Regions from separate parts of the Kitasatospora sp. NPDC101801 genome, predicted to be linked through region 1. Evidence: riboswitches for the same ligand, from Rfam matches in the RefSeq annotation. Region 1 holds a riboswitch; each other region holds the start of a gene.
What was found. A riboswitch is a leader RNA that binds a small molecule or an ion and turns the genes downstream of it on or off. The one in region 1 is predicted to bind cyclic di-AMP.
Positions count from the first base shown of each region.

Region 2: linked by a shared signal. The riboswitch ahead of ACIRPK_RS32400 (M23 family metallopeptidase) and the one ahead of ACIRPK_RS25725 (transglycosylase family protein) in region 1 are both predicted to bind cyclic di-AMP.
Region 3: linked by a shared signal. The riboswitch ahead of ACIRPK_RS15850 (NlpC/P60 family protein) and the one ahead of ACIRPK_RS25725 (transglycosylase family protein) in region 1 are both predicted to bind cyclic di-AMP.
Region 4: linked by a shared signal. The riboswitch ahead of ACIRPK_RS30895 (transglycosylase family protein) and the one ahead of ACIRPK_RS25725 (transglycosylase family protein) in region 1 are both predicted to bind cyclic di-AMP.

Region 1 is NZ_JBIWML010000028.1:19,626-22,865, forward strand. Features, by position in the region: gene ACIRPK_RS25720 (hypothetical protein) at 1-491, opposite strand, end outside; cyclic di-AMP (ydaO/yuaA leader) riboswitch at 821-1,023, shown strand; gene ACIRPK_RS25725 (transglycosylase family protein) at 1,010-2,188, shown strand; gene ACIRPK_RS25730 (hypothetical protein) at 2,335-2,682, shown strand; gene ACIRPK_RS25735 (hypothetical protein) at 2,764-2,967, shown strand; gene ACIRPK_RS25740 (LacI family DNA-binding transcriptional regulator) at 3,026-3,240, opposite strand, start outside.
Region 2 is NZ_JBIWML010000046.1:35,274-38,513, forward strand. Features, by position in the region: gene ACIRPK_RS32385 (alpha/beta fold hydrolase) at 1-319, opposite strand, end outside; gene ACIRPK_RS32390 (4-oxalocrotonate tautomerase family protein) at 423-620, shown strand; gene ACIRPK_RS32395 (YiaA/YiaB family inner membrane protein) at 628-918, opposite strand; cyclic di-AMP (ydaO/yuaA leader) riboswitch at 1,135-1,296, shown strand; gene ACIRPK_RS32400 (M23 family metallopeptidase) at 1,309-2,115, shown strand; gene ACIRPK_RS32405 (hypothetical protein) at 2,161-3,036, opposite strand; gene ACIRPK_RS32410 (sensor domain-containing protein) at 3,162-3,240, shown strand, end outside.
Region 3 is NZ_JBIWML010000011.1:94,758-97,997, forward strand. Features, by position in the region: gene ACIRPK_RS15850 (NlpC/P60 family protein) at 104-1,189, opposite strand; cyclic di-AMP (ydaO/yuaA leader) riboswitch at 1,200-1,364, opposite strand; gene ACIRPK_RS15855 (NlpC/P60 family protein) at 1,732-2,760, opposite strand; gene ACIRPK_RS15860 (NYN domain-containing protein) at 2,959-3,240, opposite strand, start outside.
Region 4 is NZ_JBIWML010000041.1:32,437-35,676, forward strand. Features, by position in the region: gene ACIRPK_RS30890 (cytochrome P450) at 1-930, shown strand, start outside; cyclic di-AMP (ydaO/yuaA leader) riboswitch at 1,142-1,292, shown strand; gene ACIRPK_RS30895 (transglycosylase family protein) at 1,298-2,011, shown strand; gene eno (phosphopyruvate hydratase) at 2,217-3,240, shown strand, end outside.

The sequences.
Region 1 (3,240 bases):
GTGACCCAGAGACCGGTGTCGTCCGGCATCAGCGTCATACCGCCGCCCTGGAAGCGCCGTTCGTCCACGCCGGGGAACCGCAGGGTGTGCAGGGCGGTGTCGGCCGGGGCCAGCGTCAGGCTGCCCTTGACCTCGACGTTGCCCGCCGAGCTGAGCACCACCGAGCGGTCGGCCGCGAAGGTCAGCGAGCCGGATGCTTCGACCACCAACGAGCCCACCTCCGCATCGCCGTCCAGCACCACGTGGTCGGCGATCCGGACGGCGGCGGCCGGGCCGGGCAGCTTGCCGCCCCAGCCGGCCGGGTCCGACCACGGACGGGCCGGCCGGCTCGGCTCCGGGGAGGGCGAAGGCGAGGGCTCCGGGGAGGCGGACGGCAGCGGGGCGCCGTGCGAGTGGGAGGCCCCGGGCGTGGGCGGCGGCGGAGCCGAGGCGACGTCAGGGGCGTCACCGGTGTGCCGGACCAGCTCCTCCACCCCGATCGCGGCGGCCACCGTGCCGGCCGCGATCCAGCCGAGTAGCTTTCTGCGCCCGGTCTTTGCCGAGTCGTTATCTTCCGGCCCCGCTCCGGGCCTCTTCGCGTGCCGCATGGTGCCGCGCACCCCTCCCCCGGGCCGCGCCTGCGGCCGCCTCGCCTGAAGCATAGGCAAGTCCCTTGAACGGAAAGGGATTTGATCAGATTCGATCGAAACACACCACTGGAACGGACGCTTCCGCACCATGAAGGTTCCATAAAGAAAGCATGATCCACATCACAGAGGTTTGCGGTTTGAACTTAAGTCTGCCTAACGTGCTCCCCTGTTCGTGGCCACACGGACCCAGTTCATCCGGAACGCCGAGTCCTGCCATCGGATGAACAGGCAGCAGAGCAAAGCACCATGGCAGGGGCGGGGGAACCACAGGTAAGTCGCCTGCAATTGGTCCGATTTGACCGATTTCAGGCTCGGGGTGAAGCCGTGCTCACGCACGGCCGGGCAACTCCAGCCCGAATCCGACAGCTCACCTCGCAGGCGTGGGAGAGGAACGCATCTTCATGCTGTCCAGCAGCGCGTCCAAGCGCACCCGCCGTCTGATCGCCGCGACCGGTGTGGTCGGCATCGGCCTCTCGGTCCCGTGCCTCACTGCCGGTTCCGCTTCCGCCGCCACCGTCTCCACCTGGGACAAGGTCGCCCAGTGCGAGTCCACCGGCGACTGGAGCATCAACACCGGCAACGGCTTCTACGGCGGCCTCCAGTTCACCTCCAGCACCTGGGCCGAGTTCGGCGGCACGCAGTACGCCGCCCAGGCCAACCAGGCCAGCAAGGGCCAGCAGATCGCGATCGCCGAGAAGGTGCTCGCCTCCCAGGGCCCCGGCGCCTGGCCGGTCTGCTCCGTGCAGGCCGGACTGACCAAGGGCGGCGGCGCCGCCCAGGTCGACACCTCCTCGGCCGGCACCACCGCCAAGACCACCACGCCGAAGGCCACCACCCCCAAGGCGGCCACCCCGGCGCCGAAGGCGGCCGAGCAGCAGACCACCACCACCACGACCACCGCGGCCAAGAGCTACACCGTGGTCGCCGGTGACTGGCTCTCCACCATCGCGCAGAGCCAGAACGTCGAGGGCGGCTGGGAGAAGCTCTACGAGCTGAACAAGGCGATCCTGTCCGAGGGTCCGGACATGATCTACCCGGGTCAGCAGCTGGCCCTCGGCGGCACCACCACCGTGGTGACCAGCGCGCCGAAGTCGACCGCCCCGGCGCCGAGTTCGTCGTCGGCCGGTACCGGCACCAAGACCACCAAGAGCACCAAGGCCGCGTCCGGCTCCACCGCCACCACCGCGGTGGCGGCGACCGGCAGCAAGGCCGCCGCGATCAACTTCGCGATGTCCAAGCTCGGCCAGGCTTACGTCTACGGCGGCAGCAGCAACGGCGGCTGGGACTGCTCGGGTCTGACCCAGGCGGCCTTCCGCCAGGCCGGCATCTCGCTGCCCCGGGTCGCCAACGACCAGGCGGATGCCAGCACCCGGGTCTCGCTGGACAACCTCCAGGCCGGCGACCTGCTGTTCTGGTCGAACAACGGCAGCAACTCCGGCGTCTACCACGTCGCCCTCTACATCGGCGACGGCAAGTACGTCGAGGCCGCCAACCCGCGGGCGGGCGTGAAGACCGAGTCCATCGCCAACTGGGCGCCGGACTTCGCCGGTCGCGTCTGACGCACCCAGGCCGCTGCCCCGGAGACCCTGGTCGGCTCCGGGGCAGCGGCCTGCCCGCAGCGATTATCCTGGCGGTGATGTGCGCCTTCGCTTCGTCGGTCATGTCGCGGAGTTGCCAGCCCACAGTTCGACCGCGAGGACCAGCCATGACCGTGCCGCCCACCGCGACCCAGCGGATCGCCGAGACCATCCGGCCCGCGATGCTCCAGGGTCTGCAGAACGCCGACCTCGGCGGCGCCGCCGGCACCCAGCACATCAACGCCTGGGCGGACTGGATCGCCGAGGCGGTCTTCCACACCGCCGTCCAGCCGCTCGCCGTCGAGCGCGACGCGTTCGCCGACCGGGTCGACACCCTCAGCGAGGTCGCGAAGCGGCACAAGGCCAACTACCTGGACGCGGTCCAGGACGTCCAGCGCCTGAACAGCCGGGTCGCCGAGCTGGAGGCCGAGCTGGCCGAGCTGCGCGCGACCCCCGACGAGCCGCCGACCGACTGACCGGGGCGGCCCGTTCGCCGTGTCCGCCCGGCTCCGGCGGCCTATGCTGCGGCGGTATCCCCTGCGTCCAAGGAGCCCCGCATGGCCAAGGTCACCGTCTCGCTCGACGCCGACTTCGCGATCGAGCTGATGCTGCTCTCCGGTACCAGGAACCCGCAGGACGCGGTCGAGTTGATCCTCCGTGACTACCTGGCCCGGGGCCGTCGCACCGAGGCCCGGACCTCGGACGCCGCCGACGAGGCGCGGCTCGGCGCCCGCCCCGCCCCGATCGTCCAGGAGGGCTGACCGGAGGTACGACGGCGGGGCACGAGAGATCTCTCGTGCCCCGCCGTCGTACCTCCGGTCAGCCCTTGGCGTGGGCGCCCGTCGAGCCGCGCATCACCAGCTCGGGCTGGAACATGAACTCGGCGCGCTGCCCCGGGCTCCCGCCGACCTCCTCCAGCAGGGCGTCGACGGCGGCGGTGGCCATCGCCTCGACCGGCTGACGGATGGTGGTGAGCGGCGGCTCGGTGAAGGCGATCAGCGGGGAGTCGTCGAAGCCGACCACCGAGACGTCCT
Region 2 (3,240 bases), on a different contig from region 1:
CGGTGTAGGAGTTGCCGACCAGGGCGGCCCGCCCGATGCCCAGGTGGTCCAGCAGGGCCAGGGTGTCCTCGGCGATCGCGGCGGGGGAGTAGTCGCTCCAGGCGATCGAGGACTCGCCGAAGCCGCGCAGGTCCAGGGTGATCACCCGGTGGCCGGCCGCGGTGAGCAGCGGGCGCAGGTGCCGGTACACCGTGCGGGAGTCCAGCATGCCGGGGAGCAGGACGACCGGCAGGCCGGTCTCGGTGGCGGTGTCGTCGTAGGCCAGCCGGCCGCCGGGGACGTCCAGGTACTGGGTGGTGAAGGTCTGCGTCATAGCCATGAAGCTAAGGCTAATAGCCTTAGTCGTCAAGCGCCCGCCGGGGCGGGAAGCCGGTGGGATAGCGTGCGGGGCGATCGCACCGCACCGAACCTGAGGGGTCGTCATGCCGTTCATCAACGTCAAGCAGCTGGCCGGTCGGACCGTGGAGCAGCGGGCCGAGATCGCCCGCGAGCTCACCGAGACCTACGTCCGGATCACCGGGGTGAGCCCGGAGGCGGTGACCGTGGTGATCGAGGAGATCCCGCTGGAGAACTGGGCGGCGGGCGGGGAGACCTACGCCGCCAAGCGGGCCGCGGGCTGACCGCCGCTCAGATCCCCTCGACCCGGAACGGGTCGTGCTCGGCGAGCAGCTTGTCGAGCCGGGCCTGGTCGACCCGGGAGGAGATCTGGCCGGCGTCCTGGCGGTCGCGGATCACCTTGGCGAGGGTGAACGCCGCGGTGATCTCGTAGAGCAGGCCGACCGCCAGGAAGCCGCGCATCCAGGGGTCGACCGGCAGGTAGGCGATCCCGATCACCAGGGCGGCGGAGGCCAGGGCGAAGGACAGGACAGCCTGCAGGTAGTAGGCGTTGGTGGTCCGGGGCTGCATCGGAGTGCTCATGTCCCGAGGGTCTCCAACTCCCTTGCCGGGCGCCTGAGTACGGATACTCAACCGGCCGTCGCGCACCGTCACCGAGTAGTCGAGCAAAAGCCGCATTCCGGTCACGGGTCGTCAGAAGAGATGGACTGCACCTCGCTAGCCGCTTGGAATCATGGGCTCCTAGGATTAACGTTTGATAACGCAGCGCGGTCGGCAACGCCGTACCCAGAACGGCACCGTGCGCCGTCGCCTAATCCTCAGGACCCGCCTCGCCGGTGGGTCCGGGAGCCGGGGAACCACCGTTCCTTGGGGTGAATCGACCGAGTCCCGCACCCGGTCGTAGGAGACCTTCCTGCTCCGAACCCGTCAGCTAACCCGGTAGGCGCGAAGGAAGGAAAGGAGCGCGCCTCCGTGGCGTCGACGCACTCCCCGGCACACCCCCGCACCGACTCCGGCAACCAGCTGCTGCTGGACCACCCGGACGCAGCCAGGCACCGGATGCCCCGTCAGCCCCGCTCCGGCGGTCCGCTGATCGGCGTCACCGCGATGACCGCAGCCCTCGGCGCGACGGCCTTCGCCGCCGCCGCCCCGGCCGGTGCGGCCCCGCAGCCGCCCGCCGTCGCGGCCGCCGACTCCGCCGACCAGGACGGGCCGCAGCCGCTGCTCTCGGCCGACCCCGGGCTGGCCCTCGCCGCCCGGATCCAGCTCCAGGCGGACGGGCAGCGCACCGCCGCCGACGAGTCCGCCCGGCTGGCCGCGGCCCAGGAGGCGGAGGCCAAGCGGGCCGCCCAGGCGGCCGAGGCGAAGCGCGCCGAGCAGCACGGCGGGTTCGCGGCGCCGACCACCAACTACGAGCTGACCGCGCACTACGGCCAGTCCGGCTCGTACTGGTCGCACCTGCACACCGGCCTGGACTTCGCGGCGCCCACCGGCACCCCGGTCACCGCGGTCGGCGCGGGCACCGTCACCTCGGCCGGCTGGTCGGGCGCGTACGGCTACCGGGTGATCGAGACCCTGGGCGACGGCACCGAGATCTGGTACTGCCACCTCTCCTCGATCGTCACCGCCTCCGGCGAGGTCGCCCCCGGCACCGTGCTCGGCAAGGTCGGGGCCACCGGCAACGTCACCGGACCGCACCTGCACCTGGAGGTCCGGCCGGACGGTGCCGCCCCGATCGACCCGCTGGACTGGCTGCGCGAGCGCGGCATCAACCCCTGACGCACCGTCGGAGCCGGGCCCGCCGTCTCGGCGGGCCCGGCTCCCTCACTCCTCCGCCGCGGTCCGCTCCGCCTGCTCGGCGAGGTACGCCTCGATCTCCTCGGTGCCCGGCTCCGGGGCCAGGTCCGGGTACTCGTGCACCAGCAGGGCGGGGAGTCCGGGGACGGTCCACTCGCCGATCAGCCGGAGCGCCTCCTCGGCCACCGCCGCCTCGAAGCCGTCGAAGTCGCCGGAGAGCTCGTCCGGCATCGGCAGACCGAGCGCGTTCAGCCCCGCCAGGTTGCGGTAGCTGCGCTGCATCAGCCGGTTCTCCAGCAGCAGCCGGGCGCCGTCGGTGGCCATCCCGATCGAGATCAGCCTGGTCCGCCCCCAGCCGCCGTCGGCGTCGATCTCGTCCAGCTCGGTGAGCGCGCCGTACGCCTCGGCCCGCTGCTCCGGCGTCAGGTCCCGGAAGCCGTCCAGCCAGGCCCGGACCGCCGCCTCGTCGGTGGTGTCCACCCCGGCCGCCCGGAGCAGCAGCGTGTAGAGCCGGGGCCAGGTGACCAGGTGCGGCTGCCGGAGCAGCCCGCAGAGCAGCTCGCCCTGCCAGTCCACCTCGGCGTGCAGCCGCTCCTGCCGCTTGGCGTTCAGCCGCCGGGCCGCCCGCTGACGGTCGATCAGCAGCCCCACCGCCCGCCCGTACGCGCCGGGGTCGGCCGCCGGCTGGACGTACAGGTAGATCCGCTCGTACAGCAGCTGCTCGACCACCGGCGAGCTCAGCTCGGGGTAGCCGTCGTGCATCCGGCCGTCCCCCAGCTCCAGCAGGGCCAGCACCGTCCGGACCGCCTCCACCGGGACGGGTTCGAGCCCCTGGTCGGCCGCCCAGGCGAGCAGGTCGTCGGCACGGGTGCGCGGGCTGAGCCGGAGGTCGTCGTCGTTCACCCTCGTACGGTAGCCGCTGCCCGGGCCGGGAGCCGTCCGTCCCGGACGGGGGTGGGGTAATCCCCACCCCCGGTCCGCCGGGGGACCTCATGTCGCGGACGGCTCCGATCGGGCACCTTTGAGGGGTGGGCAGCGAGCAGGGCAACCAGACCGAGGAGCCGGTGATGACCAGTCAGACCTTTCCGTACGCCGAGCGCAGCAGCA
Region 3 (3,240 bases), on a different contig from region 1:
GTGCCGAATATTTGACCACCAATCGGACATCTGCTCGGCCCGGCCGGAAACGCCGCAGGCCCGGCACGTGGCCGGGCCTGCGGGCGTTACGACGGGCGGGTGGTCAGACCCGGACGATGCGGGTGATCGGCATGACCGTGGCGGACTCGTGCCGGACCAGGGTGCCGGTGCGCGGCGCGTGCACGATCTGACCGTTGCCCACGTAGAGGCCGACGTGGCCGCCCCCGCGGTAGATGATCAGGTCACCGGGCTTGGCGTCGGCGATGTTGGTGCCGATGTTCTGACCGGCGCCCATCTGCGACTCCGAGGTGCGCGGCAGCGAGATCCCGGCCTTGTTGAAGGCCCAGACCATCAGGCCGGAGCAGTCGAAGCTGTTCGGGCCGACGGAGCCGTAGCCGTACGGCTTGCCGATCTCCGCCTCGGCGGCGGCGATCACGGTGCCCGCGTACGACCCGGCCGGCAGGCCGCTCAGGTCGGTCCGGGTCTCCGTGCGGGAGGCCCGGTCCGGCTCGGCGGTCTTCGACTCGGTGGCCGCCTTGGCGGCCGAGTCGGCGGCGGCCTTGGCCTCGGCGGCCCGCAGCTCGTCCTGCTCCTTGCGGCTGAGCGTGTCGAGCAGCGCCTGCGCGGCGGCCAGCTTGGCCTGGATCTCGTCCTTGCCCGCCCGGAGCTCCTGAGTGGTGCGCTCCAGGTCGGCGAGCTTGTTCTGCGCCTCGGACTTCTGCTGGTCGAGCTTGCCCTGCTCGCCCTTCAGCGTCTTCAGGGTGTCCGCCTGCGAGGTGCCGAGCTGGCTCAACGAGTCGGCCTGGCCCAGGAAGGCGTCCGGGCTGCTGGAGAGCATCAGCTGGACGGTGGGCGATATCCCGCCGGTCCGGTACTGCTCGGCGGCGATCTCGCCGAGCGTGCTCTGCAGGGTGGTCACCTGGGCCTGCTGCCGGGCCACCTCGTCCTGGAGGCCGCTGACCTGCTTCTGCAGGGTCTGCTGCTTCTCCGTGGCCGCGTTGAACTTCTCGGTCGCGTCCTCGGCCTGCTCGTGGAGCTGGTCGACCTGGGACTTGACCTCGTCCTTGGTGGGGTTCGGGTCGGCGTGCGCACCGGTCTGCGCGGACAGCGCCACCGCAGCGGCGGCGGCAGCCGTGATGATCGAGACCCGGGTACGGCCGGCAGGCTTGGGACGACGATGGGACGCCACGAAGGCGGGCTCCTTCTTCCTACGTCCGCCTACCGGGTGAGCTGACGGGTTCGGGCTGGAAGAGATGCCCTACAGCGCCTCACCGTCGGGCCGTCTCGTGACGGTCCGTCGACCTGGCGCCGATTCACCCCGAGGAACGTGGTTCCCCGGCTCCGATCGACAGCGCCCCCAAGAGGGCTTCCCCGTAGGGCAGTCGGAACTGCCCCGCTGCGTCTCGAACTCGGCGGTAACCCCCGCCGCCACCCAGGCTGGGTGATCGACAGTGCGGTGGTTCGAGAAGGACCTTAGTAACCCAACCGTGATCGGTTCAAATCCTTGTAAGAAAAAAGTCGGAATGAAGTCGTGATTCTTCAGTGATTGCGACCGAGCGTGATCGGAATTGCACGCTGTGCCGACGAACTCCCGGGATGCGGACGCGACGGGGCCCGCCGGAAGTGTCCCAGATCACAGGGAGGTTCCGACGGGCCCGGGCGTGTCACGCGGCGTCAGTTCGACGCCTTGATGGGGAGATGTCCGTTATGCCGTATCAGGCTGACGGTGGATCAGACCCGGCGGATGGTCTTGATCGGCATCGCGTCGACCTTCATCACCTTGACCACGTCACCGGTGTGCGGGGCGTGCACCACCAGGCCGTTGCCGATGTAGATCGCGACGTGGTGCGCGTCGGGGTGGTAGATCACCAGGTCGCCCGGCTGCGCGTTCGCCCAGTCCTTGCCGATGTTGGTGCCGACCGAGGCCTGGTCCTGCGAGGTGCGCGGCAGCGAGACGCCCGCCTGCGCGTACGCCCAGACCACCAGGCCGGAGCAGTCGAAGGAGTTCGGTCCGGTGGCGCCCCAGACGTACGGCTTGCCCTGCTTGCCCATCGCGGCGGAGACCGCCGCACCGGCGTAGCCGCTGGCGGGCGGCAGGTTGCCGACGTCGATCCGCTCGCCGCCGCGCGAGGCGCGGTCGCCCAGCACCGCGTTCCGGTCGGCCGCGCTCAGCTGGTTGAGCAGCTTCTGGGCCTCGGCGAGCTTCTTCTGCACCTCGGCCTTGGCGTCGTTCAGCACCTTGGTGTTGCGGTCCAGCTCGGCCAGCGTCTCCGCGGCCTCGATCTTCTGCTGGTCGAGGCGGCGCTGCTGGTCCTGGAGCGTCTTCAGGCTCTGCGCCTGGGTCTGGTTCACCTGGTCGACGCTGGACGCCTTGGTCAGGTAGTTCTCCGGGTCCGAGGAGAGCATCAGGGCGACCGAGGGGTCCACCCCGCCGTCCCGGTACTCCTGCGCCGCCACGGCCGCCAGGCCGCCCTGAAGGGCCGTCATCTGCTCCTGGCCGCGGGCCACCTGGTCCTGCAGCTGGTCGGCCTGCTTGCGCAGCTGGTCGGTGCGCTCCTTGGCGCCGTTGAACCGCTCGGCCGCCTGCTCCTGCTCGTTGAAGAGGGCGTCGACCTGGACCTTGACCTCGTCCTTGCTCGGCTTGGCCGGCGCCGCGTGGGCACCCGTCTGCGCCGAGAGGGCGACCGCGGTCGCTGCGGCAGCGGTCAGCACGGAGACCCGTGCACGGCTCGGCTGCTTGGGGCGGCGGTGGGAAGCCAAAGGAAGAGCTCCTTCATCACTCCTGGACGCGACCTCACCCGATCGGGTGCTTGTCCAGAAAATAGGTTTGACGCCAGACCCTAGTGAAGTTGTCACGGGTGCGCCACTCCCCAACCGCCACGAACTTCCCGCCGCGGACCGGAATTCACCGGACCGACACAACCCGGCCACCCCGTCCTGACCAGCAGTCAGTCACCGTCAGGGCCTGGCCAGCCGCTTCAGCAGCAGCAGCGAGGCCACCGGGCGCGCGCCCGCCTTCTTCACGCCGTCGGCGACCTCCTTGTCGGTGGAGACCACCACCACCGGACGTCCCAGCGGCTCGGCCCTGACCAGCCGCCGGATCAGCTCGTCCGCGGTCTCCCCGGTCCGGCTGAACCGGACCCGGACCCCGCGCGGCGGCGCCAGGATCACCGGCACGTCCAGGTCCTGGCCGTCGAAGACACAGGTCACCTCGGCCTGGGTGCGCTGGGCCAGCATCGC
Region 4 (3,240 bases), on a different contig from region 1:
AAGGCGTTCACCCCGCGCCGGGTGGCCGAGTTCGAGCCCCGGGTGCAGCAGCTGACGGACCGGCTGATCGACGACTTCGCGGCCCGCGGGTCGGCCGACCTGATCCACGAGTTCGCCTTCCCGCTCCCCATCTACGCGATCTGCGACCTGCTGGGGGTGCCGCCGGAGGACCAGGACGACCTGCGGGACTGGGCGGGCGCGATGATCCGCCACCACGGCGGGCAACGTGGCGGGGTGGGCCGGGCGGTGAAGCGGATCCGGACCTACCTGCTGGAGCTGATCCACCGGAAGCGGGCCGACCTGGGCGACGACCTGATCTCCGGGCTGATCCGGGCGAGCGACCACGGTGAGCACCTGACCGAGAACGAGGCCGCGGCGATGGCCTTCATCCTGCTGTTCGCCGGCTTCGAGACCACCATCAACCTGATCGGCAACGGCACCTACGCACTGCTCCGCAACCCGGCCCAGCGCGCCCTGCTGCAGGAGTCGGTGCAGCGCGGCGAGACGGCGCTGCTGGCCACGGCGGTGGAGGAACTGCTGCGCTACGACGGCCCGGTGGAGCTGGCCACCTGGCGGTTCGCCACCGAGCCGCTCACCATCGGCGGGGTGGACATCCCGGTCGGCGACCCGGTGTTGGTGGTGCTGGCGGCGGCCGACCGGGACCCGGCCAGGTTCGCCGCGGAGAACACCCTGGACCTGGCCCGCAAGGACAACCCGCACCTGGGCTTCGGGCACGGCATCCACTACTGCATCGGTGCCCCGCTGGCCCGGCTGGAGGGTCAATTCGCCCTGGCCACGCTGCTGACCAGGCTGCCCGACCTCCAACTGGCCGCCGAACCGGAGGAGCTGCGCTGGCGGGGCGGGCTGATCATGCGCGGGCTGCGGGAGTTGCCGGTCTCGTTCACGCCGGAGGTCACCGACCCGCACTGACGGCGTGTCGGTCAGATCTGATCAGGCGTGATCTGAGTACGCATCAATCTGGACATACCAGTATGGTTTGTGGACGACCCACAGCGCAGCGTGATTTCTGTGTGATCTGTTCGACATAAGCTTGTGATCCATCGGGTCATCTGCTTACTCTCCCTGGTGTTCGCAGCTGCGAACCCCGAGCGCGGAACGCCGAGTCCTGCCCGCCGCGCTGCCGGGACACCGACCAGACCCTTGGGCAGGGGCGGGGGACCCAGGTAAGTCGCCGTCCCCCACGGCTTGGGGTGAAGCCGCCAGCAGTGGCGGCCGGGCCACCTCCCGGTCCGAACCCGACAGCTCACCTCGCAGGCGTGCGGAGAGGGACTTCTTCATGCTCTTCACCGGTTCGGGCCGTCATCGTCGTCGTACGCAGACCGAGAAGGCCATCGCCGTGGCGGGTGTCGCGGGCGTCGGCCTCGCACTCCCGCTGCTGACCGCCACCGGCGCGCACGCCGCCCCGGTCGACACCTGGGACAAGGTCGCCCAGTGCGAGAGCGGCGGCGACTGGGGCATCAGCACCGGCAACGGCTTCTACGGTGGCCTCCAGTTCACCCCGAGCACCTGGAAGGCGTTCGGCGGTCAGTCCTACGCCCCGCAGGCCAACCAGGCCAGCAAGGGTCAGCAGATCGCGGTCGCCGAGAAGGTGCTCGCCTCGCAGGGTCCCGGCGCCTGGCCGGTCTGCTCCGTCAAGGCCGGTCTGAGCAAGGGCGGTTCGGCCGCCCAGGTCGACACCTCGGCCGGCAAGTCCTCCCGCTCGGAGACCCGTACCCCGGCGCCGAAGGCCACCCCGAAGGCCGCCGCGCCGAAGCAGGAGACCGCACCGAAGCCCGCCACCCCGAAGGTGGACGCGCCGAAGGTCAGCACGCCGAAGCACGCCGCCCCGGCGCCCGCCACCGGCGGATACACCGTCAAGTCCGGCGACACGCTCTCGGACATCGCCGCCGCGCACGGCCAGGACTGGCAGCAGGTCTACCAGGCCAACCGGTCCACCATCGGTGGTGACCCCGACCTGATCCTGCCGGGCCAGCTGCTCAAGCTCGGCTGACGCGGAACTCCCGCGACACTCCGTCAGCAGGGGCCGTACCGCTTCCGGGTGGTACGGCCCCGTTTACGGTCATTCAGGTGAACTACCGATGAGTAGCCCGGCCACACGGTGAGACGGGACCAAGGTCAGCGTGGCCCCGGGCTCCGGTGCGGTTAGGCTCTGGTCGTAACGACAACAGATCCCGCTTCCGTCAAGGAGATGCCACGTGCCGTCCATTGATGTCGTCGTAGCCCGTGAGATTCTCGACTCCCGTGGCAACCCCACGGTCGAGGTCGAGGTCGGTCTGGACGACGGCAGCACCGGCCGTGCCGCCGTCCCGTCGGGCGCCTCCACCGGTGCCTTCGAGGCCCTCGAGCTGCGTGACGGCGACAAGAACCGCTACTTCGGCAAGGGCGTCGAGAAGGCCGTGCTGGCCGTCATCGAGCAGATCGGCCCGGAGCTGGTCGGCTACGACGCCACCGAGCAGCGGCTGATCGACCAGGCCATGCTCGACCTGGACGCCACCCCGGACAAGTCCTCGCTCGGCGCCAACGCGATCCTCGGTGTCTCGCTCGCCGTGGCGCACGCCGCCTCCGAGGCCAGCGACCTGCCGCTGTTCCGCTACCTCGGTGGCCCGAACGCGCACGTGCTGCCCGTCCCGATGATGAACATCCTCAACGGTGGGTCGCACGCCGACTCCAACGTCGACATCCAGGAGTTCATGATCGCGCCGATCGGCGCGGAGTCCTTCTCCGAGGCCGTCCGCTGGGGCGTCGAGGTCTACCACACGCTCAAGGGCGTGCTGAAGGAGCGCGGCCTCTCCACCGGTCTGGGCGACGAGGGCGGCTTCGCGCCGAACCTCGACTCCAACCGCGAGGCGCTCGACCTCATCGTCGAGGCCATCAAGAAGGCCGGTTACACCCCGGGCAAGGACGTCGCGCTCGCCCTGGACGTCGCCGCCTCCGAGTTCTTCAAGGACGGCGCCTACCAGTTCGAGGGCAAGGCGCTCTCCTCCGCCGAGCTGATCGCGTACTACGCCGAGCTGGTCGCCGCGTACCCGCTGGTCTCGATCGAGGACCCGCTGGACGAGCAGGACTGGGACGGCTGGAAGGCCATGACGGACGAGCTGGGCGACAAGGTCCAGCTGGTCGGTGACGACCTGTTCGTCACCAACCCGGTCCGCCTGGCCCGTGGGATCGAGACCGGCACCGCCAACGCGATGCTGGTGAAGGTCAACCAGATCGGTTCGC